4 regions of the Bacillus coreaensis genome follow, and region 4 is predicted to be linked to each of the others. Evidence: riboswitches for the same ligand, from Rfam matches in the RefSeq annotation. Region 4 holds a riboswitch; each other region holds the start of a gene.
What was found. A riboswitch is a leader RNA that binds a small molecule or an ion and turns the genes downstream of it on or off. The one in region 4 is predicted to bind cyclic di-GMP.
Positions count from the first base shown of each region.

Region 1: it holds a riboswitch for cyclic di-GMP, as region 4 does, so the genes downstream of both, ACQ5H4_RS19625 (GAF domain-containing protein) here and ACQ5H4_RS22715 (RDD family protein) in region 4, are expected to answer to the same signal.
Region 2: it holds a riboswitch for cyclic di-GMP, as region 4 does, so the genes downstream of both, ACQ5H4_RS19425 (DUF5667 domain-containing protein) here and ACQ5H4_RS22715 (RDD family protein) in region 4, are expected to answer to the same signal.
Region 3: it holds a riboswitch for cyclic di-GMP, as region 4 does, so the genes downstream of both, ACQ5H4_RS17685 (methyl-accepting chemotaxis protein) here and ACQ5H4_RS22715 (RDD family protein) in region 4, are expected to answer to the same signal.

Region 1 is NZ_JBOCCY010000017.1:71,722-74,899, reverse strand. Features, by position in the region: gene ACQ5H4_RS19635 (cell wall hydrolase) at 8-586, shown strand; gene ACQ5H4_RS19630 (STAS domain-containing protein) at 616-1,443, opposite strand; cyclic di-GMP riboswitch class I at 1,642-1,729, shown strand; gene ACQ5H4_RS19625 (GAF domain-containing protein) at 1,844-2,791, shown strand; gene ACQ5H4_RS19620 (putative bifunctional diguanylate cyclase/phosphodiesterase) at 2,800-3,178, shown strand, end outside.
Region 2 is NZ_JBOCCY010000017.1:29,124-32,301, reverse strand. Features, by position in the region: gene ACQ5H4_RS19430 (hypothetical protein) at 147-296, shown strand; gene ACQ5H4_RS19425 (DUF5667 domain-containing protein) at 382-1,545, opposite strand; cyclic di-GMP riboswitch class I at 1,649-1,734, opposite strand; gene ACQ5H4_RS19420 (transglycosylase domain-containing protein) at 1,936-3,178, shown strand, end outside.
Region 3 is NZ_JBOCCY010000013.1:77,230-80,407, forward strand. Features, by position in the region: gene ACQ5H4_RS17685 (methyl-accepting chemotaxis protein) at 1-1,665, opposite strand, end outside; cyclic di-GMP riboswitch class I at 1,955-2,042, opposite strand; gene ACQ5H4_RS17690 (ATP-binding protein) at 2,191-2,613, opposite strand.
Region 4 is NZ_JBOCCY010000027.1:2,869-6,046, forward strand. Features, by position in the region: gene rlmD (23S rRNA (uracil(1939)-C(5))-methyltransferase RlmD) at 1-9, shown strand, start outside; gene ACQ5H4_RS22705 (YehS family protein) at 229-720, shown strand; gene ACQ5H4_RS22710 (hypothetical protein) at 1,072-1,209, shown strand; cyclic di-GMP riboswitch class I at 1,312-1,395, shown strand; gene ACQ5H4_RS22715 (RDD family protein) at 1,457-2,824, shown strand; gene ACQ5H4_RS22720 (hypothetical protein) at 2,848-3,178, shown strand, end outside.

The DNA of each region.
Region 1 (3,178 bases), on a different contig from region 4:
ATTTTTTATGAACATTCTAAAAAAACTACTTGTTCTCTCTACTCTATCGTTCACATTGGTTGGTTTCGAAACTACTTCGAGCGCAGCTGAACAAACTCTTTCAGTGAAAAGTGGAGAAACATCTTGGAAAGTAGTTAGTAAAACTGACAATTCTACTCTTGAATTAATGAAAGAGAATCATGATAAATTCCCAACATTATATGAAAAGGAAATTAATGTTACAGATCAGGAAAAGGAATTAATGGCCCGACTTGTAACTGCGGAAGCAAAAGGTGAGCCGTATAAAGGGAAAGTGGCTGTTGCAGAGGTTATTATTAACCGTGTAGAGCATGAGGAATTCCCTGATACTGTCAAAGAAGTTGTATATGAGCAGGTATCTGGTACGTATGCATTTTCTCCTGTACAAAATGGTGAGATTAACAAGCCGGCGGATGAGGAATCAATGGAAGCTGTAGAAGAAGCCTTGGTTGACAAAGAGAATGATTCAGAGGCTATATATTTTTATAATCCTGAAATTGCAACGGATACATGGATTTTAACAAGACAAGTGACTGAAACAATTGGTAACCATCGATTTGCGATATAGAAACCAGGGAATAAACACCCCTGGTTTTTTTACTGAACAAAATATTGCCTTAATGCTTGTTGCAATGTTCCTAATGTTTTTGTTTTCTTAAAGAATGCTGAAACATCTATATGAATCATTTTTTTCACAACTTCTGCACGTAAACCGGTGATAATCGAGTGGCAACCCATCATAGAAGTGCCGTCGATAATTTTCATAAGATGATCGATAACGTCAGGTTCCATATCGCCAATTCCGGATAAATCAATGATTAACGTTTGAATACGAAGTTTTCCAATCTCTGTTAGAACCTTTTCTTCTAATATCGCAGTTCGGAAGGAGTCTACCGACCCAATTAAAGGTAAAATACATACAGAAGAAGTGATTGGAATAATAGGTACTGATAGATTTTCAACTAGTTGTCTTTGTGCAACAATCAGGGAATCTTTGTATTTTGAATAACTTATAAAGAAAGTGTTCAGAAACTGGTCGACTCGGTTATTGATTTGTAGCTCTAGCTGAAAGAAGTCATCTAACTCGTATTTGTTGGAAAGAGTGTTAAACGATTGAATAAACATCCAAATTGTTCGTCGTATGGCTTGAACCCATTCCAGTTTGAAGGATAATTCAATTGAATGGGTAGCCCATACAATTCCTTCTTTCTTGGCAAAAGCTTTCAGTTCATCCTCATTGCCATCGATAATGTCGATTACTAGCTTTTGAGCATTCGAAACTAAATTGATATTACCGATTCTTAGTATTTCATCAATCCGACCTTTTACATTTACAGCCTCTAAAAGAAGTGAGTTCTTAAATTTTTCTTTATTTTCTTCAATAAAGTGTTTTAAGTCAAAAGAAGCTTGATATGTAAATTCCAAGAGATGTTCCCCCTTTACAATTCCCCAAAAACTTTTACCCTTAAAATATATTTGATAAACATGTTTTTTAAGCAAAAATTATAATCAGATAATTAATAGGGATAAAGAGTGATTTTTGATAAAAAACAGTGACTTTTATCATAGTTATCGACTATTTTCGACAAAACTTCTATAATGGGTTTGCTAAAATAAAAATAAAATTGAAAAAGGCAAACCCATTGAAAGGTGGGGACGCAAAGCTACAGATCTACGGTTCTAAAGGAACTATGATGGCTGAGTTACCAAGGGAATAATTGGAAGACCTATATCCCTTTGGGTGTAGGTCTTTTCTATATTTCACAAAGTATGGACCATACCCCTTTAACATTTCAAAAGAAATATAAAAGAAGAAGGTAATGTCATGAGCAACCAAAAATTCGATTTATTGGAGAAAGTGTTTCATACAAGTAGTGATTATTTAATTGTAAAAGATGTGAATGGACGATGGATTGAAGCAAATCAAAAGACCCTGCAACTATTTGAAATTGAGGAAGGGGCATATATAGGGAAAACGGATGAACAGCTGGCACAGAAATACAAAAAGTTTGAGAATTATGGACCTATTTGTGTTCATTCAGACAATCAAGCATGGTTAAGTAAAAAAGAATATCAATTAAAAGAATCGTTTCGAATGGATGGGAATGACTATACGTTCCATGTAAGAAAGATTCCTATGTACGATGAGAACGGACATGAGGATAGTTTAGTTGTAGTAGGTAGAAATATTACTGAGCAAGAAAAATACCAAGCCATTAGTGTTAAACAATATAAAGCCCTACAAATGATTGCGTCAGGTGAACCCTTAACTAATGTTGTTCAAAATATTGTGAATGCTGTGGAGGCACTATCTAGTAACAGTATTTGCTCCATTATGTTTTATGAAGAGAGTGAGAATTGGTTACGTAATGGTTATTCACATAGTTTTCCAGAAAGCTTTTTAAAGAAAATCGACCGATTTCCAGTTGGCTTGAACTTTGCATCTTGTGGACATGCAGCTTTTACGAAAGAGATAGCTATTGTCTCGGATATTGAAACTGACCCATCTTGGTCCAACTGGAAGACCATCCCGTTGAGCTATCAATTGCATTCCTGTTGGTCAATTCCGATCTTATCGTCGCAAGGAGAATTATTCGGTACATTTGCGATCTATCATCCTGACGTACGGAAACCAAAATCTTATGAAATCGAATTACTTAAAGTATTCAGTTACTTAACAGGTGTAGCGATTGAAAGGGATAATCAAGTAAAGGAAATCCAATACTTGGCTTCGCATGATACGTTAACTAATCTTCCGAATATCCATTTTTAAAGGATGTTATCGACCGATTAATTACTAGACAAGATGAGTTTGCGATTTTATTTATTGATTTAGACCGCTTTAAGCCTTTTAATGATACTTTCGGACATGCGGTAGGCGATAAGGTTTTAAGTGAAGTAGCAAGGCGGATTCAGTCAAATATTCCGAAGAAAGGGATCGTAACCCGCATGGGTGGTGATGAATTTGTCATCCTTTTGAAAAAGATGAAAAATGAGAAACAACCCAAAGCAGTGGCTGAACAAATATTACAAGCAATAAAAGACCCGATTGTTATTAATGACCGAGAGTTTTATGTATCAGCTAGTATTGGAATAAGTATGTATCCGTGCCATGGTCATACAGGGGACATATTAATTAGAAATGCAGATGTCGCGATGT
Region 2 (3,178 bases), on a different contig from region 4:
AAAGTTTGTGGGGAGCATGGAACTATTAAAGTTCATGCTCTTTTTGCATAACTTATGACGCGAAAGTTTCTGATTTTTCGACTCTCATGTCATAAACTTTTTCTTATGACGCACTATATAAACATATTAAGATTTGGAGGCACATCATGACGAAAGAAAACAATGAGTACAAAAGCCTTTTATCTATTAGTGAAGAGAACGAGCAAAAATTAGAAATAAGTTCAACAGGTTATGGGCTTGTAAGTACTTCAGGTGAAACAGAACAAAATCATCAGAATAATCATGGACAGAAATAAGTGGGTTGGTAAAAGCAGTGAATTTTCACTGCTTTTTCATTTGACAAAAAATAAAGTAGCCACTGAATAATCAGTGGCTGACAGATTAATCTTTGTTCTTTTCGTTACTTTTGCTTTGTTGCTCGGCTTGACGTTTCGCTTCTTCTCTTTGCTTCTCGGCAGCTTTACGCTGTTCTTCCGCTAGACGATTGGCTTCTTCTCTTTTCTTCTCGGCAGCTTTACGCTGTTCTTCCGCTAGACGTTTGGCTTCTTCTTTTTGCTTTTCGGCAGCTTTACGCTGTTCTTCTGCTAAGCGATTTACTTCTTCTTTTTGCTTTTCCGCTGCTTTGCGTTGTTCTTCTTCTAAGGGTTTTGTTTCTTCTTTTTGTTGTTCTTCTGAAGGTTGCTGAACAGATTTTTCCTTTTTTGCAACAGAAGCTAACTGAACCTCAGTGCTATCCGAAATTGCTTCTGTCTTTACTTCATCGGTTTCTGTCTTTTCTTCGTCAGTTCCTTCTACATCTGGGTTTATTTGTTCCTCTTGTTCTATAGTGGACACGGTTTGTTTAGGAGCCTTCTTTTTTCCATTCGATAGTTCAGACGGATGGATGCCTAGTTCCTTTGCAACATCTCCAAATCCCTTGTTTTCCCCATTAAAAAGAGCACCAACTTCCTCAACGGTCTTATCTGTTGCATTAGCTAGGATAAATACCTGTACAATTTGGCCATATCCCAAACCGGAATCACGTAACTCTTTTACTTTTGTTTCATCAAGTGCATTTACAATCGAAGGGAGTTTGGCTAGAACTTGTTGTTTCTCCTCAACGTCTTCTAGTAAGCTTTCATCTAGTAGTTCGCCAACTTCTTCATTTAATTCAATTGAATCTTCAAGCTTTTCATCTAATTCTAAAACCTGTTCCTCATTCATCTCTTCATTTATTATCATTTCAGCAATTGTTTCTTCAGCATCTGTAAGTATTTTTAGATAGTCTTCAATAGCTTCTTGAACAAATACTTGTTTTTCTTCTTCGGACATGGCCTTTGCCTCTGCGATACGTTCTTCCGCAAATTGAAGGAGTAAATCTGTTTCTTCTGATCCATTAGATGCAAGGAATAGTTGAATGTCTTCTACTAATCGATCAATGGTATAGATAAATTGATCAGGCGTTGTTCCTGGATCGTAACTGTCGGCGGTTTCCTCGGCAAGTACAGAGTTACCAAACAAAAACATACTTGAGATAACGAGTGGAGCGGTCCATTTTCTTTTCATCCATTTTTCTCCCTGGAATAAATTTAGTAATCTTTATCCATAAGACTTTTATTGAAACAAAAAGGACTAGTCCCGAAGAATAGTCCTGTAGTCCTACATTCTCTTCGGTAACTGGCAGGCATAGTTCATTTGACCTTAGCCCCTGTAGTTTTGCGTCCTTATATTTCTATAAGTTTGCCCTTATCGGATATTTCCTACTTCTATCTTACTATCGGGAAGGATTTTAATATACAGGTAAAAATTCACTGTGAGGAGTATCCAGAAATGAAGTAGTATAAACCTTCAAGCTGTTTTTTATAAAATAACCCAGATATTTTATTTTTACTAAATCGGGTATAACATAATAGTTAACTTTTTAAGCAAAAGGTGGGAGAATTTTTCGTGGGAAGAATGGAAAGACGACAACAAAGGAAGACCTCAAAGTTTTCTTGGAGTGCCTTTACTTCAAAGAGCGCAAAAATCAAGATACTTTCGGCAATTATAGGTATGGCTCTCGTTTTCTTTATGATTTTTAACATCTTAATCTGGACAACAGACGTGAGCAAGTTAGAAGAACCTGCACCACAACCAACCATCATTTTTGATCAAAGGGGAGAGGTCGCAAGTAAAATTGCATCATCTAATATTGAAGGCGTTAGTATTGAGAAAATACCGGACACTGTTGTACATGCGGTGATTGCAACAGAGGACCAGAGGTTTTATAAGCATGATGGAATTAACTATTTTGCCATTGCGAAGGCTTTGATAAAAAACACCCTGAGTGGAGAAATCGTGGCTGGAGGTAGTACATTAACACAGCAGCTAGCTAAAAATGCTTTTTTAACACAAGAACGAACATATACTAGAAAGTTTAAAGAACTTATTATTACAAAAAGAATTGAACAAAAGTATTCAAAAGATGAAATTATGGAGAGATATTTAAACCAAATCTACTTTGGTGAAGGGGCATGGGGAATCCAACGTGCTGCCCAGACGTACTTTGGAAAGGATGTTAGTGAATTAACTCTTGGGGAATCAGCTATGATAGCGGGATTAATAAAAGCCCCGTCCATTTTGTCTCCATTTAAGGATATGGACCGATCGGTAGAACGAAGAGATCTTGTTTTATCACTTATGGAAGAAGAAGGCTATATTACGGAAGCGGAACGAAACGAGGCAAAAGAACAGACAATCGTTTTAGAAGGAAAAAAAATCGATGGTTATAAAGGGAAATACCCTTATTATGTTGACCATATCATTGCAGAAGCGATTGAACAATATGAACTAACTGAAAACGAGATTCTTTCAGGTGGTCTAAGAATTTATACAGAACTAAATCCAGTCATTCAAAATGCGGCTGAAGAAGTGTATGACGATAATAGCCTATTTCCTGAAAGTACGTCTGATCAGCTGCTTCAAAGTGGGGCAGCCTTTATCGCCCCCGCTACAGGAGGAATCACCGCCCTTGTCGGAGGTAGAGGGGAACATGTGTTTAGAGGCTTTAACCATGCGACTCAATTAGAGCGTCAGCCAGGATCTACAATGAAGCCATTAGCTGCGTATACACCTGCCCTTGAACAAGGATATGACATATTTGATAAACTGCAGGATCGCCCTATCGACATTAATGGATATCAACCATTGAATTATGATA
Region 3 (3,178 bases), on a different contig from region 4:
TCTTAAATCCTCAGCCATATTTGATAAGTTTGAAGCTGACGATGTTACTTCTTCCACCGTTGCTAATTGTTCTTCTGATACAGAGGCTATTTCAGCAGTATTATCAATGGATTGTTTTGAAATTTGGATGACCTGATCAATGGATGCATTTACTTGTTCCATACTTGTAGACATTTGTTCAGATACATTAGATAGTTCCTGTATTTCAGCACTCACATTTTCAATAGCAGTTATAATCATTCCAAATGCTTTTCCTGTATCTTCAACTAAAACCCTTCCTTTAGTTACTTCACTCGTTCCATTATTCATCATATCTACTGCCCGCACAACATCGCTTTGAATAAGCTGAACTAAGTTTGCAATTTGGCTTGCTGAAAGTCTTGATTGTTCTGCTAATTTCCTAACTTCATTTGCTACAACTGCAAATCCCTTCCCATGTTCTCCTGCCCTCGCCGATTCAATGGCCGCATTCAATGCCAACAGGTTTGTTTGGTCAGCTATACCTGTAATCACACCAATAATATCTCCTATTTGCTTAGAGTTACTATCTAATTCCCTAATCACTTTATTTGTTTCGTTTGTTGAATTATTTATAGACTCCATTTGTACTACTACTTTTTGTAGCATCTCATTTCCTGTATTTGCTTGAATTGCTGTTTCTGAAGTTGAATCTGCAACATTTGTAGAAGTAACTGATAGACGCTTGACTCCATTTAACATTTCGGACACTAATTTCGCACTTTCTCTTGTAGAACTCCCCTGTACTTCCGCTCCACTTGCCACTTCTTGTATAGCAGTTGTGATTGAAGTTATAGCTGAACTTGTTTGTTCAGCACTTGCCATTAACTCTTCAGCAGATGACGCTACAGTTTCCGATGTGTTGCTAACTTTGAAAATTAGCTCTCTTAAATTATTTACCATCAGATTAAAGGAATCTGTCAGATCCCCTATTTCATCTCTATTTCTAACCCTTATTTCATCAATTAGTAGATCACCATCTGCAATTTTTTTTGCAGATTTTGAGATTTTTTGAACAGGTAAAGATATATTTCTACTAATGTATAAAGCTATGAAAAGACCTGAAACAAGAGCTATACTGCTTATAATAACAATAAGCATTTTACTCGTTTTTGTGTCCTCTGAAAGTTTGTTGCTTGTCTCTGTCGTACTTGTCTCTTGAAATAAACGTGCTTTATCTCCAACCTCCGTAATTTTAGTTGCTAATCCATTTCCCTTTTCTACCATTAATTGTGTAATTTCATCATTCTTATTCTCATCTTTTAAAACAATTAGTTCATTAGCTAATTGAGTGTATTCCTTTTCTACGGCTACAAACTCATTAACTATTTCCTTCGCTTCGTTACTTACATTAAAACTTAGAAATTCTTCTACTACTTCGGAAAAATTTTGTGATGATTCCTGAAATTTTTGGAGAGTTTCTGTATTACTGTTTACTAAATAACCACGTAAGTATATCTGCTCTTTAAGTATGGTATTTTCCATTTCACTGATCAGCTTTGTCTTCTTGAAGCTATCCTCGATAACATTTTTATAATTTTTATCAACTATTGTAAATTGTACATACGCTATTATTGAAACTGTTGCCAGTAATAATAAGACAGTAGAAAATCCTAATATTAATTTCCTGCTTATATTAATTTTCATTTCTTTCTCTCCATTTCAGTACCTTCAGAGTGATAGCATTCATCACATAACTCAAATAACCTCAGATAGTTTTTCGTGATCCAATATTGTTATTAAATTACCTCTTCCTTCAGATACAACTAACATAATTAGGCGTACCAACTATCTCAGTTATATCTTTAATTTTTTCAATCGAATATTATTGGTTATATTAAAATCATAGTTACCTTTACCAACATTGAATATATATAAACTTCACAACATATCTCCTTTATAAAAAACCCTTCTTTTAATAATAAAAGAAGGGTTTTTTTGCAACTGGCTGACTTAGACTATTTATGCCCTTAACCCCTATAGTTTTGCGTCTCTATTTTTCAATAGATTTGCCCCTTTATTACTTTGAAAAATATATAGTATTATTTTACTATTTTCAAGTGGATATTCTGTGACATTTTTTCCACTGTGTACAAAAGACACCAATACTTTCCATTGTTTATTATAAACATATTTCAAATAAAGGATGTGATTTACAACACATTACTAATTTCAATTTAGAGGTTCAATTTTCTGAAATAATACAGTTATCGAGTTCCCTTTTTTGTTATAAATTACCCTATTTGCAATCTTATATATCATATAAATCCCTCTACCTCGTTCTTCATATAGACAGTCTGTTAGAAGAATATCTAACCCCTTATCATTAATTAGTTTTATCTTCTCCTCTATAAGAAAACCTCGACCATTGTCACTGACTTTAAAACCAAACTCCTTTTTACTGGTAAGAAACTGTATGTTTACAGGAAAACCGCCATGTTCAACTGCATTATTTACAGCCTCAATCATGGCATACTTAATTAAGTATGAAGACTTCAATTCAGTATGATTGTCTACCTCTTTTTCTATTACACATAGTATATTCTCATACTCACTCCTCTCTAAGAACTCATAATTAGAGATTACAAAAAGCATTAATATTTGAATGTATCAGAATCAATACTTGTCTTAAAAAATATTAGCCACTGAGCCCCAAAAAGAAGCAAAGAAAGAAGTATTATACATTTCTAAAAGCGAAATACGTATAGGAATTAGCAAAAACACTTACGATTCAAGCTACAGTGGTTATTATCAATAAAATCATATGTTAATCCTTGATCATCAAGTAAATAAAAGAGAGTGATGTTCTGCTCTATCTAAACCATGGTTTGGAACATCAAATACATTCCATAAAAATAAAATAAATAGAAAACATATTAGCCATGCAATCCATCACATAAAGTAATTGATATTCCTTCTTCTTACCTTCTGGGAACTTAGATAAAAAGATTATGGTAGTAGAAGGATATTTTATAAGCATTACAGACTAAAGAATAATAAACGTTCCTGCTTTTTTCATGCATTTTCCTCATTTGTGTATAAGCTGTGCATAGATTTTGAAAAAAAATAACGGGGAGTAGAGTTAAGGTTTACATATCGTTTTACCCGCTTCCTTTCCCACTTTTGCTCATGCTTTCCCTTCCTTCTTTTCCGTTGCGAA
Region 4 (3,178 bases):
AAGGGATAAATGGCAGTTTTTTTGGATAAGTCAGACAATATCCACAATTTTATTCACATTTTGTATAAAAGCGGGATAAAAAAAGTGAAAAATCCTGAAAAATAAGTTATCCACAGTCTAATAAGTCTGAACCAGACGAATGGCTCCTTATTTTCAGGGGCCATTTTATTTTTTGTAACGACAAGTGCTATAGTAGGTAAGGTAAACCATCTTCAGGGGGATAAATCAATGAATAATAACGATATATTAATCAGATTAAGATACGCTTTAGATATTAAAAATGTAGACATGGTAGAAATCTTTAAACTTGGTGGAGTTGAGGTAACTAAAGATGAGGTATTAAAGATCCTCACGAAAATAAATGAAGAAGAAGAGGAAAATGAGGATGTGATCATCTGTGATGATCAGATGTTCGATGCCTTTTTAAACGGCTTTATTATTTTTAAAAGAGGAAAGCAAGATCCAAAACCAGGTCAACCTGAAAGACAGGCTCCATCTCTAAAGGAAAGCTCGAATAATCTCCTACTAAAAAAGCTGAAAATCGCTTTGTCATTAACAAGTGAGGATATGCTTCAAATTCTAGAAGATGCAGGAGTCCATGTTACCAAAGGAGAAATAAGTGCCTTATTAAGAAAAGTTGGTCATAAAAACTATAAGTTCTGTGGAGATCGTTATGCTCGTAATTTCTTGAAAGGGTTAGCTATTAGATATAGAGGATAGGGATCTATGTTTACGCACTCCACACACGTGGAGTGTGTTGCTCGGATAGTTTTAAAAGAAAATGCAGAAGCCAGATAAGGTTTCTGTTTTTTTGGATTTTTTGAGTGCGGATAAAATGATAAAAACAGTTTAGGATTAATAGTGGTGAACCGTATCATAAGTTACGGCGAAATTTTTGAGAGTGTACACTGTATCTGTAAAGAGGTACAGTGTTTTTTATATACAATGAAAGTATTACCATAATCCTAAATGATAAAAATTTGATAATATTATAGTAGTTATTTCTAATAAAATTCTCTTTTTTAATAATATGGTAATATGAATTATATCAGTTATCAAAGGAGATTATTAATGTCACCATTAGAAAATATAGAAGCTATAGAAAAGGGACTCTGGGGAGCGGCTGACACTCTTCGTTCAAATTCTAACTACGCGAGTAATGAGTATTTTATGCCTGTAATGGGAAAAGTTTATACTATTATATTGTAAATTTATGGAGTATATATTGAATTTAGGAATATTTGCTCATATAATAATATTAGATATAGGTCTTTTTTATTAGTCTGGATTACATTTTTTACTAACTTAATAGTTTAGAAAAGGCAAATTCATTGAAAAATGGAGACGCAAAGCTATAGGGGCTAACATCAAAGATTATGCCAGCCAGTTACCGATTTTTGATGAAAGACTAATCGGTATCGTTTAGTCTTTTTTCTTGTTATAAAAGGAGATTAATATGTTTTGTACAAATTGCGGGTCAAAAGTAATAAATGAATCTAAGTTTTGTCCATACTGCGGTCAGAAAATTTTATTGAAATCCTCTGAAAGGAATAAATCTGTCCAACAAATAAGGATAGAAAAAATATATCCACACGCAGGTTTTTGGTTAAGGTTTTGGGCTTATGTATTTGATTGCATTTTGATCGGTGTTCCAAGCATCCTGCTCGTTTTAAACAATCAAAGCTTTGGTATATTCACGTTCCTTGGAGGATTGCTCTATTATGTCGGATTGGAAAGCTCACCACTCCAAGGTACGCTGGGCAAAAAGATGTGTGGAATTATCGTTACGGATGACCAAGGGAATCGAATTACTGCAGGAAAAGCATTTGGACGATTTTTTGCCAGATATATTTCTTCTATTACGATTATTGGTTTTCCAATGGCAGGGTGGACGGAAAATAAACAAGGCTTACATGACAAAATGACAAAATGCTTTGTCATTAAACGGAATGAAGAAGTAAAAATTATTAAACATGTCATACATAGCAAAGATCACAATGAAAAAATCACAAACATTGGCGGGCTTTCCAGAAGGGTGAAAAAAGAAGTTTCTTCCTTGCCGATTATCACGGCTGTAGGTGATGCCATTTTAGGTGCATCGGGGCTAGATACATTACAAGAACAAATGAAGGACAATCCATATAATCCTATAAACTATATATTTTATTATGAGGCTTTTATAACCTATAAGAAAGTTAAGTCTGGTGTGAATGTGGCCAGGTTGGTTTTTAATCCCGTTGGATTTGCTATTTCCCAAGGGGTATCAGCGGGGTTAAATTCAGTAGATGACGAGTTTCAAAAGTTCGATCCGCAGAAATGTCTGGACACGGCCCTCGCGTTAGCCATGAAAAATATAAAGGAAGAAACCCATAGCAGTATTGATTTGGTGGTGATTGGAAAATCGCAATTCTATAGGGGCATTAATGAAATCGATCAAAATCAAAGTCGGATCTACCTTGAAAAATCGGTACATTACTTATCATTAGCCTGTGAATTGGAATCTGATCATGTAAAGGTTGCGGAATATCTTTTCTATCTTGCCCAGGCCTACCAACAATTAGGGAAGGAGGACCTGCAATTCCGGTCTTTGAATGTTTCTAGAAAGCTGGGATTTGGCCCTTCTTTGGAACTGATCAAGCAATTATTGCAAGAGAGGAGAATGAAAGATCTAAATATTGATAATATTGTTTGTACAAACTATACATTTCAATTCACCTATGATAGTGGTGACAAATTAGAAAAAGCTCTAACGTTTACGATTAAAGAGCAAGGCCAAAAATTTTCGAATACCACAAAAAGAGTGAAAGAATTCTTAAATACATAGACGATAAAAAGGAGAGAAACACGATGGCATTTGATTTTGACCCATTTACATCTATTGAATTGGACATTAATAAGGACGGCGTGATTGACGGCGATGATATTAAGCTATTAAAACTGCAAAATGGACTTTCGCCAGATATGAATGATTTAAACAATGACAATATGCTCGATCAATTTCAAAAATTGGATTTTAATACGGATGGGTATATGGACAAATTTCAGGCAGATCTTAATGGAAATACGGTCATTGATAAGTTTGAGAAGCAATTGTTCGGACCTGAAATGAATATGGATATCAACGGGGATGGAAGAATTGATGTCCTAGATGAAATCTTGATAAAAGAAATATATGCAA